Regions from separate parts of the Brucella sp. BE17 genome, predicted to be linked through region 3. Evidence: riboswitches for the same ligand, from Rfam matches in the RefSeq annotation. Region 3 holds a riboswitch; each other region holds the start of a gene.

Region 1 (3,467 bases), on a different replicon from region 3:
AAGATCGCTAAAATTATCGGCATCTCCCGGCAGTCCGACAAGCTTTTTCAACGAGACCGAAGGAAATTTGGCTTCCTGTGTCGCATAGAGCACGGAGGCGTTTTGCGGGAAGATGATTTCGCCTGCACCGTAAGACCAGAGACCATTCAGCGCCTTGATAAATGAGGTTTTGCCCGAGCCGGATTCACCGCGCATATAGACCCAATCCCCCGCACGAATATTGATCACCCCCGAGCGCAGGAACGGCGTTTCGGTGTCAGGCCCCTGCATGAGCGCCAGATTGCGGACCGACAGCCCGAAACGCGGATGCTGCGTAGCAAAGGCAAAGCGGTTGATGCCGGAGCGGGCATAAAATTGTGCCGGATCGCTCACATTTTCAATCGATTGCGCAAGGCCGGTAACGCGACCTGCATTGGCGCGCAAATTGGCGATGGCCGGCATAACCTGAATGAACCATGAGCAGTCATTGATCATGGCCGCGACCAGCTCAGCGCCCGTCACATAATTACGAAAATTCACGGCACCACTCATATAGGGAAGCAGGCCCGGTATATAGGCGATAATACGGTTGGAGAGAAAGCCATAGGCCTGCGAAAAGGCCAGATAACTCGCATCGAAGCGGTTGAGCTTATGCCACGTTTGATCGACATCCGTGTAAAGACGGTTGTTCACCGATTGCTGAACGGGTTCGCCTTTGGACGCGGAAATCTGGAAGCTGCGACGCAGAAGCGTGGTCCATTCTCCACGGTAGGAGCCTTCCGCCTGCTGCATGCGCAGGTTCAGCCGCTCAAGACGGCGACCAATCAAGACAGCTATCAGCGTGCCGAGCGGTACATAAAGCACGATGGCCGCAAAAGCGAGAAACGCGCCGCCATAGGCACCGAACAGTTCCAGCCCCTGAACCTCGGTTGACATTTCAATGAGTTTTTGCCCAACAAAAAAGCCGGACATCAGAACACCAACAATTCCTGTCACCAGACCAATGGCACCACCAGTCATGCCCTTGACCGATTCCTGCAGGCGCTGATCGACATTATCGATATGATCCTTGCCGCGGCCCTGCTGCAAATGGAAATGCGCGTGGCGTCCGTTCAGCATCGCGCTCGAGAACTGGTCGTTGAGCCATTTGCGCCATTTGCGATGCAAGGTCGTCGACAGAAAATGCCGCGAGCCGACGAGCATCACGTCCTTGGCAAGCATCAGTGCAATGAGAATGCCAGCGTTGGCTGCAATAGCCAGAAGCGGATGCTGCACCGGAGCCGTGTTGACGTTAACGATGGAGTTCATCATCAGGCCGGAGGCCTCGGCCACCCAGACCGTCGTCTTGCTGACGATTGCTGTCAAAACAAAGATCGCGATGGTTAGCGCCCAGGCTTCTTTCCAGCGGTCCGAAACCCAGTAGGCGCGCATCAGCCCCCAGAAGGATGTCATTGAAGCCATGGCAGACCGTTCCCCTGTCTGCAGGGTATGCCGATCTGTCTGCCGTATTTGCTTCAATTGATCACCTCGCTCAAGCCACTGCGATAACGCGCTGTAACATATTGCAACAAAGTGTGCTTAACACAGTATTAATAGTCAATACAAAACGCGAGCACATAAGGGTGAGTTCTATGCCTGAGAGGGCCAATAGATTGAAAACACTGAGCTATAATAATCACTAATTAACCAAAAAAACTTTCCCGAAAGTCCAGGTTTTCGATGAGTCCATTGTTACAGAAAATAAAATTCAAACGATTTGACCTTTCCCTCGCTGCGCAAATCACTTTAACATTTAAAGATATAAAGATTTCTTTATATGATATTGACACGACATCAGTTCTCGCTCACACTAAAGTAATCGTGGTCCTCGCCGCCAATCGGGTGGCGAGGCTAAGAGGGAATCCGGTGCGTTAGGTATTTATATTAAACACAGGTCCGGAGCTGCCCCCGCAACTGTAAGCGGCGAGCCGACATTCATTTCAAGTCACTGGAATGCGTATTCCGGGAAGGCGAATGAAGGCTTTGACCCGCAAGCCAGGAGACCTGCCATGATGCAGTAACGTCCACGGGCGGGGTGTCCCGATGTGTCGCAGCAACCGCGCTTCAGCGGGCGGTTTTGCGTTGCACGCATCCTAAAGCCCCTGCCCCAACCTGAATCGGGGTAAACAGTCATGTCAAACGCCACCATCGCTACCGCCACGCTGGGCGTGCCGCGCATCGGCCGCCATCGCGAACTTAAATTCGCGCTTGAATCCTACTGGTCGGGCAAGAGCGACGCATCGCAGCTCCTGGATACGGCAAAAGCGCTCAGAGCCGCCAACTGGCTCGAGCAGAAACAAAGCGGTATCACAAAAATTCCATCGAATGATTTCTCGCTCTATGACCATGTGCTCGATACGGTCGCCATGGTGGGTGCCATTCCATCCCGTTATGGCTGGACCGGCGGAGAGGTCTCACTCGACACTTATTTTGCCATGGCACGTGGGCTCGAAGGTGAAGCTCCATCCTGCGGCCATAACCATCACGAGCACAGCTCTTCAGGTGTGACCGCAATGGAAATGACCAAATGGTTCGACACAAATTATCATTATTTGGTGCCGGAACTGGCAGACGATCAGGAGTTCGCGCTCTCAAGCACCAAAATTCTAGATCATTTTCTGGAAGCCAAGGCGCTAGGTGTCCATACGCGCCCTGTTCTACTTGGCCCTGTGACATTGCTGAAACTCGCCAAACCGACGACGCCGGGCTCCAACCCGCTTACGCTGTTGCCGAAACTGTTGCCGGTCTATGTGCAAATTCTGCAAAAGCTGGCAGGCGCTGGCGCAGACTGGGTGCAGATCGACGAACCCGCACTTGTTCTGGACTTGATCCCCAACGAACTGGCGGCCTATGAACTCGCATACAGGCACCTGGCATCTGACGCCCACCCAAAAATCATGTTGACGACCTATTTCGGCGCGCTTGGCAACAATCTCGATACGGCCCTGTTACTGCCCGTAGCAGGACTGCATGTCGATCTGGTCCGTGCGCCGGAACAGCTTGCAGACATCGCTGCAAAGATAAGTCCTGAACAGGTTTTGTCACTTGGCGTTATCGACGGACGCAATATTTGGCGCTCCGATCTCGTTTCGATCATCGACCGGATAAAGCCGATCTTCGAGCAGCGCGGTTCCCATGCAATCGAGATTGCGCCATCCTGCTCGCTTCTGCATGTGCCGATTGATCTGGATCTCGAAGATGCGCTCGACGCGGATTTAAAAAGCTGGCTTGCCTTCGCCAAGCAGAAGATCGATGAACTGACCGTTCTTGGCAAGGCGCTGGCGTCGGGAAAAAACACCGTGCTGCCGCAACTGGAAATTGCAAGCGAGGCCATCGTCGCACGAAAAGCGTCCACAAAGGTGCACGACAAGAATGTCGAAAAGCGCATCGGCTCCATCGATCAATCCATGCTGCGCCGCACTGGCGCTTTTGCCGAGCGCCAGAGACTT
Region 2 (3,467 bases), on a different replicon from region 3:
GTGCCGGTAAGATTGGCGCCGCGATATGGCAGCAGGCTAAAAATCATCATCGCAAACTCCGTAGAATGTGCACGCTACCATACGGCACGCTGAATGTTTCTATTTTGGTTTATTGTAGAGACTGTGGCGGAGCATCACCCTTGAGACGAAATTGATTTAGTTAAGAAGAGGATTTTCGGCTCATTATAGCTCCATCAAAGGAAGCGAAGATGAGACAGAAATCTGTGCCGCAGACATCTACTTCCTAAAAGACGATCAGGAGTGCTAAAGCGCATTTTTCCTCATGGGGCGGCCAATTTGCGGCTCTAAACTTTCATCATCGCGACCTACCTTTGGGCATCAGCAGCCTTGGCGGCCGAATATAAAGAACAAACCTTCCGTACCAATCAATGTACGAAGCGACGGTATCACCCTTGCGGAAATATGCTCCCGACACGCCGCCAGCGGCCAGAATAGGCGAGCGGTCCGGGCGGGTTATCTGTTTTTCGCTTTCCATGCGTGCTGTGCGCCAGTGGCATATCGTGTCGGCTCGCCGCCTATAGTCGTGGGACAGCTCCGGATTTAGGCAATGAGGGGCCGGGAAGCGGATGAAAATTTCATATACAGAATAATTTGACATTATCATATATGACTTAAAGATATAAACATTTCTTTATGTTCTCTTGACAATCTGCGTCAGATGCTGGAAGTTCACCATGCCTAGGTTCTCCGGTGGTCGTTTGCGACACGCCGGGGCTAAGAGGGAAGTCGGTGCCCCGTCCCATTCGGGAAAGCCGGCGCTGCCCCCGCAACTGTAAGCGGCAAGCTTATGTCCACAATGTCACTGGGGTTTTTCCTGGGAAGACGGACCAGAGCAATAGCCGTGAGCCAGGAGACCTGCCTTGGTGAAATAACGTCCACGGGCGGGGTGTCCCGGTGTGCCGTAGCGAAGGCCGCGTAGCGGTATGTATCGCTATGAGTTCGCTGACCCATGCCCCCAACTCATCGGGGTGAGCCATGTCTCAAACTGCAATTTCAGTCGCCACCAAGGGCAAGCCAGCCGTCGATCGCCAGCGGATCGCGATGCGTCACGCTTTTACGTTCTGCCTCAAGAGCCATCGTTTTGATGAGAACTATCATCCCGCAGACAATACGCGTATCACGACGAATTTCGCTAATTTGGCCAGAGGGGAGAACCGCCAGGAGAACCTCCGTAACACCTTGAAGATGATTGACAATCGTTTCAACGCTCTGGCGCATTGGGATAATCCCAAAGGCGATCGTTATTCTGTAGAACTCGAAATCATTTCGGTCGAGATGAATATTGATGCGGAAGACAATCAGGATGCTTTCCCACTGATTGAAATCTTGCAAACGAATATCGTCGATCGGAAGACAAATCAACGCGTCGAAGGCATCGTAGGGAATAATTTCTCTTCGTATGTTCGAGATTATGACTTCAGCGTCGTGCTGCCCGAATACAATAAGGGGCGCCCCGCATTCAGCGCTCCGGATGACTTCGGCGATCTGCATGGAAAACTGTTCAAATGTTTTCTCAATTCCCATGCTTACAAAGAGCATTTTCGTAAGCCGCCGGTCATATGCTTGAGTGCATCCAGCAGCAAGACGTATCACCGCATTGGAAATCACCATCCCGTATTGGGTGTTGAATATCAGCAGAATGAATTATCTTCGACGGACCAGTACTTTCAAAAAATGGGGCTGCAGGTTCGCTTCTTCATGCCGCCGAACAGTGTTGCGCCTTTCGCTTTCTATTTTGTTGGCGATCTCCTCAATGACTACACTAATCTTGAGCTTATCGGCACAATCAGCACGATGGAAACTTTTCAGAAAATCTATCGGCCTGAGATTTACAACGCCAATTCCGTAGCTGGGTATCGCTTTCAGCCAAGTCTAAAGCATGAGGACTATTCACTAACACGCGTGGTCTATGATCGCGAAGAGCGTGGCCGGCTTGCTGTTGAGCAGGGAAAATTCGCTGAAGAGAACTTCATTAAACCGTATAAGACCGTCCTTGAGCAGTGGTCTGCCAACTACACCCTTTGACGAGCCAAAACAAAAGGTTGCCTATCATGAAAAGACTATTGCCTACGTCGACCGCCGGCAGTTTGCCAAAGCCTTCTTGGCTTGCAGAACCTGAAAAACTTTGGTCGCCTTGGAAGTTGCAGGATGATGAATTAATTGCGGGCAAGCAAGATGCTCTGCGCTTGTCTTTGGACGATCAACAACAGGCTGGCATTGATATCGTCAGTGACGGCGAGCAAACGCGCCAGCATTTTGTAACGACGTTTATTGAGCACCTCGACGGGGTCGACTTTGAAAAGCGTGAAACGGTCAGAATCCGCAATCGTTACGATGCGAGTGTGCCGACGGTTGTTGGCGCTGTATCGCGTCCAAAGCCGGTTTTTGTCGAAGACGCTAAGTTCTTACGTCAGCAAACTCAGCAACCTATCAAATGGGCCTTGCCGGGACCTATGACTATGATCGATACGCTTTATGATGCCCATTATAAAAGCCGTGAGAAACTGGCGTGGGAATTCGCAAGGATACTCAATGAAGAAGCCCGGGAACTGGAGGCTGCCGGCGTCGATATCATCCAGTTCGACGAACCGGCATTCAACGTCTTCTTTGATGAGGTCAATGATTGGGGTGTCGCTACCCTGGAGAGGGCAATTGAAGGTCTTAAGTGCGAAACTGCCATCCATATTTGCTATGGCTATGGCATTAAGGCCAACACTGATTGGAAAAAGACCCTGGGATCCGAGTGGCGTCAATATGAGGAATCCTTCCCCAAACTACAAAAGTCGAATATCGACCTGATCTCGCTAGAGTGTCAGAACTCGCATGTTCCCATTGACCTTATTGAACTCCTTCGAGGCAAAAAGGTGATGGTAGGGGCCATCGACGTCGCAACTCAAACGGTTGAAACTCCGGAGGAAGTCGCCAGCACTTTGCGAAAGGCACTTCGGTTCGTTGATGCCGACAAGCTCTATCCATGCACCAATTGCGGGATGGCTCCGCTACCTCGGAAAGTAGCTCGAGGCAAACTGGACGCTTTAAGTGCAGGTGCAGAAATCATCAGAAGAGAGCTTTCGGCCTAGTTCTGGCCGAGCAGCGGGAGTCAGACATGAACATGCTAGACCACCGCTTCGGTGGTCTTGAGCGTCAGCAGTACGCAAACGACACTTGTTTTCTGCGTTAATCTTGAAAGCTTGTGTTTTCATGCTTTTGAAAACACAAGCCACTTCTGTGTCTATACATTGATGCTGGGCCAGGAGGATACATCTATAACGTCTGGACCTCAGAGCCAGATCGCTTCATCCTAAATCCGATACACCAGATGCGGGGACTGAACACCTAGGCCCGACTTGGAACCGCGCCCGTATCTCTTCGAAGATCCTGACCCAGCTTCTTGCGCCGCGGCGAAGGCGCTCACTATCGTAGCGCTCATCAGGAGCGTGGATAGC
Region 3 (3,467 bases):
AAATCTCGAAATTCTCGCGCCATGCGGTTTTCCGGCACGATGCCAAGCCCGACTTCGTTGGAAACCAGAATCACGGGACTGACAAGCTTGCGCAAGCTTGCCGCCAGTTTGTGCGTTTCAGCCGCAATATCAAGCTCGGCCATCATCAGATTGGTGATCCACAGTGTAAGGCAATCGACCAGCACAAAGCGGTCGTGACCCATGTTTTTTTCCAGCGCACCGACAAGATCAAGCGGCTCTTCTACCGTCTGCCATTGGGACCCGCGACGGTCGCGATGAATGGCAATACGGTTTTCCATTTCGCCATCAAATGCGCGTCCGGTTGCGAGATAAACGGGCTGAAGCCCGGAGGCTTCAACCTTCTTCTCGGCAAAAGACGATTTCCCCGAACGCGCTCCGCCAAGAACGAAAGTGATTTTTGCAAATTCAGTTCGCGGCGGAGCCATGGTTTCAGCCTTCGATTTCCGTTGATGCGTAGGTCTGGATGAACCAGCCCAGTGCCAGACCAATCACTGCCCACAGAAACAGGTTGGTTGCAAGCGAGGAAACCGCATATTGCGACGCAAGCAAGGCGGGAACGGGCGATGCAATGTCATGCGGGTGCGGCGCACCATAAAGATGCGGCGCAATAATGAGCGCTAGACCCGCGATTCTTGCCCAGATTTCGGATCGCAATACGATAAGGTAAAGACCGATTCCGCTGAACAGCACCGTCACCAGCCACCAGAGCTGCCGCGTCGCAAGCTCTGCGGCAGGCATTGCTGGCAGTTCCGGCGAAAGGCCGAGCGCCGGCAGGAACGCCACAGCAAAAAAACCGGCAACACCCCAGTAAATGCCGTTTCGCACCGTGATGCGGCGACCAGCCAGAAGTGCTGTACCTCCGAGCAACAGGGCAAAGCCCGCGCCTGCAACGAGATTGGCGAGCAAGGTATTTCCGAGGCGTCCAAAAGGCAGCTCGGCCCCCTCTTCCTCATTTGCTGCCACCTCATCATGGTCGTGCGGCGCAGCGTCTGCTTCTGTATGACTATGCCCGCCCCCAGCATCTTCGTAAGTTTCTGCCTCAAGAATCAGCGGCACGGTTTTGAGATACATGACAGGCGTCACCAGAACCCCTGCCAGCAGGCCTGCGGCAAGCGTGGCCAATAAATAACGAATCAACATTTTTGTCCCTCAACAGAAAACCCGCTCCAATGGCCGTCCACCATTGAGCGTTTTTCAATTCCCAGTTTGTGAAAACAGCAGAGCCTTATGGCCCAGATCAGTGGCAGGGAAACCCATAGGCATGACGCGTGTCATGTGCCGAATCGTGCAGCGTGTCGGAATGCGCCAGTCCAACACCGTAGATCAGGAAGGCTCCGAGCAGAAGCGACAACGAGGCCGTCACAAGACGGGTGGCAAGGGGCAAAGGGAGTGTAGTACTGAGTGAATTTTCGTTACGCGCAGCCATGACAACCTCCGTGCAGGCAGCAGGGAAAACCTCCCATCGGGTGCGGACATGATGTCCTTCACGCAACAGGCAGGTCTCCTGGCTCACGGGTCGTAAGGAGTAAAACACCTTCCCGGAAATTATGGTTTCCAGTGGCTGCCGGTTGCCCGGCCTGTTTCATCCCTCTCCGCTCTACAGTCGCGGGGTCGGCTGCGATAAAGACGCCCGGCTTGGGTCCGTCCGTCGCATTCCCTTTTCGCATTGCCGGGACTCTCATCCCGGCAAAACCTGTCGCATGATCAAACATTAGGCTTCTGCCAGAGCGGCGTCAATTGGCCTGACGATAGAGCATCACACCAACCACCAGCGTCCCCGCGTTTCGCCAAACTCTATCAGTTGGCGCGTGCGGGGCGCGCCCACTGCACATTGTCAGCCCTGACCAAGCACGCCTGGGCAAAGACCTGAGCGCGAGCCAGAAAGTGACTATGGAAGCGAAAATAAGGCATCGATATCAAGACAGGCTTCCAGTTCTTGAGCCAGCTCATCAAGCGCCGTTTCAACACTGGCGCGGTAGTTCTCGCCTGAGCCGCGCAGGCCCAGCCTTGCCAGAAACTTTTGCCGGAATTGATCAGAACCGAACACGCCGTGCAGATAAGTTCCCATAATCCGGCCATCCGCAGCAACTGCGCCATCGTCATGATTGCCAATGCGAGAAAAGGGGCGCGCTGCATCAGGGCCGGTGCTACGACCAATGTGGATTTCATACCCCTCGATCGGTGCATTAAGGAAAAGCGAGGTCGCCGTGACGTTGCGCACGATCTTTTCCGGCTCCATGACTGTTTCCACGTCAAGCAGCCCCAATCCATTGACCTCGCATGTTTGTCCCTCGATGCCATCTGGATCGCTGATCCGATTGCCCAGCATCTGAAACCCGCCGCAAATACCCAGCACATGGCCGCCCCGCCGTACATGCATTTCCAGATCACGGTCCCAGCCGTTCTCTCGAAAGGCACAAAGATCGGCAATCGTGGATTTTGTTCCCGGCAGGATAACAAGACCTGCATCCTGCGGCAAAGCCTGCCCCGGCGGCACCATGACCACCTCGACCTGTGGTTCGGCTTTCAGCGGATCCAGATCGTCGAAATTGGCGATCCTCGGCAGCATGGGCACGGCCACCTTGAAACTTTTCCCTTCACCGCGCACAGCTCGTTCCAGCACAACCGAATCTTCCGCCGGAAGCCGTGATACGGCCTTCAGCCAAGGCACCACCCCGAAAGAGCGCCAACCGGTAAAATCCGTGATTGCTGCAAGCCCGTCATCAAACAGCGAAATGTCGCCGCGAAACTTATTGATGAGAAAGCCGCGCACCATGGCACGGTCTTCCTGCGTAAGGATTGTATGCGTACCGACCAGCGAGGCAATGACCCCGCCTCTGTCGATATCGCCGATAAGGACAACCGGCACATTCGCGCGCGTTGCAAATCCCATATTGGCAATGTCGCCTGCACGCAGATTGATCTCGGCAGGAGAACCAGCCCCTTCCACCAGCACCAGATCGGCGTGCTGACTGACATGTGCGAAGGATTGCAAGACCGCTTGCATCAATTGCGGCTTTAATTGCTGGTAATAGCGTCCACGTGCCTCGCCATACACTTTTCCATGCACGACAATCTGACTGCCCATGTCGGTTTGGGGTTTAAGCAGAACCGGGTTCATATGCACCGACGAGGGCACACCACATGCCAAGGCTTGCAGCCATTGCGCACGACCAATCTCTCCGCCGTCATCACTGACAGCAGCATTGTTCGACATGTTCTGCGGCTTGAAAGGGCGCACCTTCAATCCGCGATTGCGCGCCGCACGGCAAAGCCCCGCGACAAGAACACTCTTGCCGACATCCGAACCCGTCCCCTGAAACATGATCGCGCGTGCCATGCGTTGTGCCTAGCGGAAGTCTTGGCCGCTTGCAATGACAGCACCTTGCGAAATCTTATATGTAAAAACGCACAACAGATTGTTGCAGAATTGAGCAACATTATTT
Region 4 (3,467 bases), on a different replicon from region 3:
CAGATAAACTGCGCCCGCGCCCTGACGTGCACCAAGCTGGTTAGCATATGAAAAACTGTCTTCGAGAAGCTTCATCACCGGGATGATGCCCGAGGACTGGTTCTGGATCTGCTTGATGGGAGCGCCCGCTTCGCGGATATTGGTGAGGCTCAACGCCACGCCACCACCGCGCTTGGAGAGTTGCAAGGCAGAATTGATCGAACGACCAATGGATTCCATATTGTCTTCGACGCGCAGCAGAAAACAGGACACCAGTTCGCCGCGCTGTTTCTTGCCGGCATTGAGGAAAGTCGGCGTCGCGGGCTGATAGCGGCCTGAAATAATCTCATCGACCATCTCGCGCGCATGTTGCTCATTGCCGCGCGCAAGCGTCAGCGCCACCATGCAGACACGATCCTCGTAGCGCTCCAGATAGCGCTTTCCGTCGAACGTTTTCAGCGTATAGCTGGTGTAATATTTGAACGCGCCAAGGAAGGTCGGGAAGCGAAATTTCTTCGCATAAGCCTCATCGAACAGGTCGCGCACGAAATTGAAGGAATACTGGTCCAGCACCTCCGTTTCGTAATAGTTTTCACTTACCAGATAATCGAGCTTCTCACGTAGATTGTGAAAGAACACCGTGTTCTGGTTGACGTGCTGGAGAAAATATTGACGTGCGGCCTGCCGGTCGCAATCGAGTTGAATTTTCCCCTCATCGTCATAGAGGTTCAGCATTGCGTTGAGCGCGTGATAATCCATTCCCTCGAAGGATTGTATCGGCTTGCTGCTGCGCGTGGATGCGGGTTCCGGCGCATCAAGCGCCAATGGCTCCGCCTCGTGCTCGCGGATCAGGGTTGTATCTGCCGTGTCCAAAATCGTTCCATCCCGTTTCTGACATTGCCAAGGTCCTCGTCTGTTCCCAGAAGCTCAAAGCGATAGAGATAGGGAACCTGACATTTGGCGGAAATAATGTTGCCAGCGATGCCAAAAGCCGCGCCGAAATTGCTGTTGCCCGCGGCGATCACGCCGCGAATGAGAGAGCGATTGCCCACATCGTTCAAAAAACGAATGACAGGCTTGGGTACTGCGCCCTTGGTGCCACCGCCACCATAAGTCGGCGTGACAAGCACAAAAGGCTCATTCACGTTCAAAGCGCTCGCCACCTCCATTGGAATGCGGTCGGTCCGCATCCCAAGCCGCTCCACAAAGCGATGCGTGTTGCCGGATCGGCTGGAGAAATAGACGAGCAGGCTCATGAGCATGTCTCTCAGGCGAGCGCGCTGATCATGTCGGGTCGGAAACCAGCCCAATGCGCTTCACCGGCAACGACGACCGGAACCTGCCGGTAGCCCATACCGTGTACGAGATCGAAAGCGTCTGCATCAACGGAGATATCGACAACTTCATAATCGACACCCTGACGATCAAGCGCGCGCGTGGTAGCAGTGCACTGGACGCAGGCGGGCTTGCTGTAGACGGTGATATTCATTTTTTCCTCACTGATTTGGACGGCACACAAAGGATCGTTCGCGCAGCTTGACGATGCGCGGCAAGAGACATGCAATGGGGGATCGATCAACGCAGGTCAGACCTGCGCGATGAACAAATACTATTCCCTGATGGAAAAGCCGTAACGACTGAAACTGAACTGTCTGAACATGGACTTCACCCCGAAGCTGTGAGCGGGAAATCGGGGCTGCAACCGGCAAGGAACCTTGCCATAAAATTGCGCGCCAGCCGGACACCCCGCCCGTGGACGTACTTGTAAGAGGCAGGTCTCCTGGCTTGCGGATCAACGTTCTCGCCCGTCTTCCCGGCTTTCGCCAGTGACATGATGGACAGAACTCACCGCTTACAGTTGCGGGGGCAGCTTCGGCTTTGCTTCACCCTGACAGATGAAACGCACCGAATTCCCGTCTTAGCCCTCGATTGCGAATCGAGAGAACCTCATACACAAGATATGGTAGACGAAGTTAAAAACTCGTCAATAGATGGATTTGGGGATAGATCGGAAAAAAGCGAAAATGAGCGATAGATTTTATAATCCCTGTGGAATAGCAGGACATACGGAATGTGAAAAAACTGGGGAATAGCTGATTGCTCCTTTTTACACAGTTCAAATCATTTGTTTCCAGCATAGCGAGCATCGAAATTGACGCGCATAAACTGCATTCCGCCATCAGAATTGACTGGTCCGCATCTTGTCGCGGAATATCGTGAACTGCCGCGGGTTTTCGCACTGGTGCGCGCGGCCATTGCCCGTGGCGAAACGCCGGACGATTCCCGCAATCCTTCCGCTTATACGCTTGGAACTGGCCATGTGCGCTTTTTCTACCCACGCCTTGGCTACTTGGCGAAAAGGCAGGCTGCACTGGTGGCAGAAATGAGAGCCAGAGGATACGCGCCACAGTTCACAATGACGCACGAACTCCTCCTCGGCTTTGCGCCGGAGTGGTGTTGTGATTGGGAACCTTCAAAGGAGGCCATGGCAGTCAACAGGACGCGGATCGCTGAACGCCTCGGCGGATAAGGAACACTCTGCAACTGGCTACGAGATAACAAACTGTTTTTTAAAGAATTTAACTGAAACACATGTCCTTAAAATCCACACATCATGCCGATGTTGCGAATTTAACATAGTGTGGATTTTTCCATCAAAAGCTGTAACGGGTATATTTTCTCGCGTCAGACTTATGCTATTAGAGATCATATCTCGCCATTGGGGGCTTTGGCGACGATTTACCGCCTCAGCGCGTTCAACCGCTGCTGAGGCGGCTTTATTTTCCGCTTTGCAAATTGTGCATATCTCGGTTGCAGGATCGTCTGTTGTAATCACAATGCAGCGATCCTATTTACAACTCGTCCGGTTTACTCCTCCTCCCAAAAACCGGACGCAAAGCGCGGCACTCCTCCTCCCAGTCGCGCTTTATCAATCCGCCCGCAGCGAACTCCTCCTCCCATCGCTGCGGGCGTTTTGCTGTCTGCAATTCCGTTTTAAAATAAAACCTATCGCGGTTCGGCCAGCATCCCACCGCTCATCGGTGCGGGCACCCCCGTCGTGCTTGGAAAACTGATCGGCAGCCCCCGCAAAGCCCGCACGGCAAGAAACGCAAAACATTCAGCTTCAACTGCATCCCCTCGCCAACCCAGCGATTCGACCGGCACCAGTTCCACACCGGCGCGCTCGACCAGCATGCGCATGATTGTCGGATTATGGCGCCCGCCGCCAGATACGGCGAGCCGCTTGGGGCGTTTTGGTAAAAGGTCGAGTGCCTTGCCTACGGCTGCGGTTGTGAATGCCGTCAATGTTGCCGCACCATCTTCTGCATTCAGCCCATCTGCCATCGCGGCGGTAAAATCGAAACGGTCAAGGGATTTGGGGAATGGGGCCGTCATATAGGGATGGGTTAACAGCTCAGCGAGACGCGCCTCATCGACAGTTCCGCGTGCGGCCAGCGCCCCATCAAGGTCCATCTCGCCCAGACCTT

The links. Region 3 has a riboswitch for cobalamin ahead of AAIB41_RS05595 (CbtB-domain containing protein). Riboswitches for the same ligand answer to the same signal wherever they lie in the genome.
Region 1: another riboswitch for cobalamin. It lies ahead of metE (5-methyltetrahydropteroyltriglutamate--homocysteine S-methyltransferase); the one in region 3 lies ahead of AAIB41_RS05595 (CbtB-domain containing protein).
Region 2: another riboswitch for cobalamin. It lies ahead of AAIB41_RS13880 (DUF1852 domain-containing protein); the one in region 3 lies ahead of AAIB41_RS05595 (CbtB-domain containing protein).
Region 4: another riboswitch for cobalamin. It lies ahead of nrdH (glutaredoxin-like protein NrdH); the one in region 3 lies ahead of AAIB41_RS05595 (CbtB-domain containing protein).

Annotation. Positions count from the first base shown of each region.
Region 1 is NZ_CP154468.1:789,188-792,654, forward strand. Features, by position in the region: gene AAIB41_RS14975 (ABC transporter ATP-binding protein/permease) at 1-1,440, opposite strand, end outside; cobalamin riboswitch at 1,824-2,045, shown strand; gene metE (5-methyltetrahydropteroyltriglutamate--homocysteine S-methyltransferase) at 2,151-3,467, shown strand, end outside.
Region 2 is NZ_CP154468.1:542,704-546,170, forward strand. Features, by position in the region: cobalamin riboswitch at 685-899, shown strand; gene AAIB41_RS13880 (DUF1852 domain-containing protein) at 1,063-2,046, shown strand; gene AAIB41_RS13885 (methionine synthase) at 2,073-3,101, shown strand; gene AAIB41_RS13890 (M20/M25/M40 family metallo-hydrolase) at 3,318-3,467, opposite strand, start outside.
Region 3 is NZ_CP154467.1:1,139,914-1,143,380, forward strand. Features, by position in the region: gene cobU (bifunctional adenosylcobinamide kinase/adenosylcobinamide-phosphate guanylyltransferase) at 1-446, opposite strand, end outside; gene AAIB41_RS05590 (CbtA family protein) at 451-1,161, opposite strand; gene AAIB41_RS05595 (CbtB-domain containing protein) at 1,259-1,447, opposite strand; cobalamin riboswitch at 1,498-1,733, opposite strand; gene AAIB41_RS05600 (cobyric acid synthase) at 1,910-3,361, opposite strand.
Region 4 is NZ_CP154468.1:319,238-322,704, reverse strand. Features, by position in the region: gene nrdE (class 1b ribonucleoside-diphosphate reductase subunit alpha) at 1-852, opposite strand, end outside; gene nrdI (class Ib ribonucleoside-diphosphate reductase assembly flavoprotein NrdI) at 828-1,235, opposite strand; gene nrdH (glutaredoxin-like protein NrdH) at 1,247-1,468, opposite strand; cobalamin riboswitch at 1,732-1,944, opposite strand; gene AAIB41_RS12965 (pyrimidine dimer DNA glycosylase/endonuclease V) at 2,132-2,509, shown strand; gene AAIB41_RS12960 (anhydro-N-acetylmuramic acid kinase) at 2,986-3,467, opposite strand, start outside.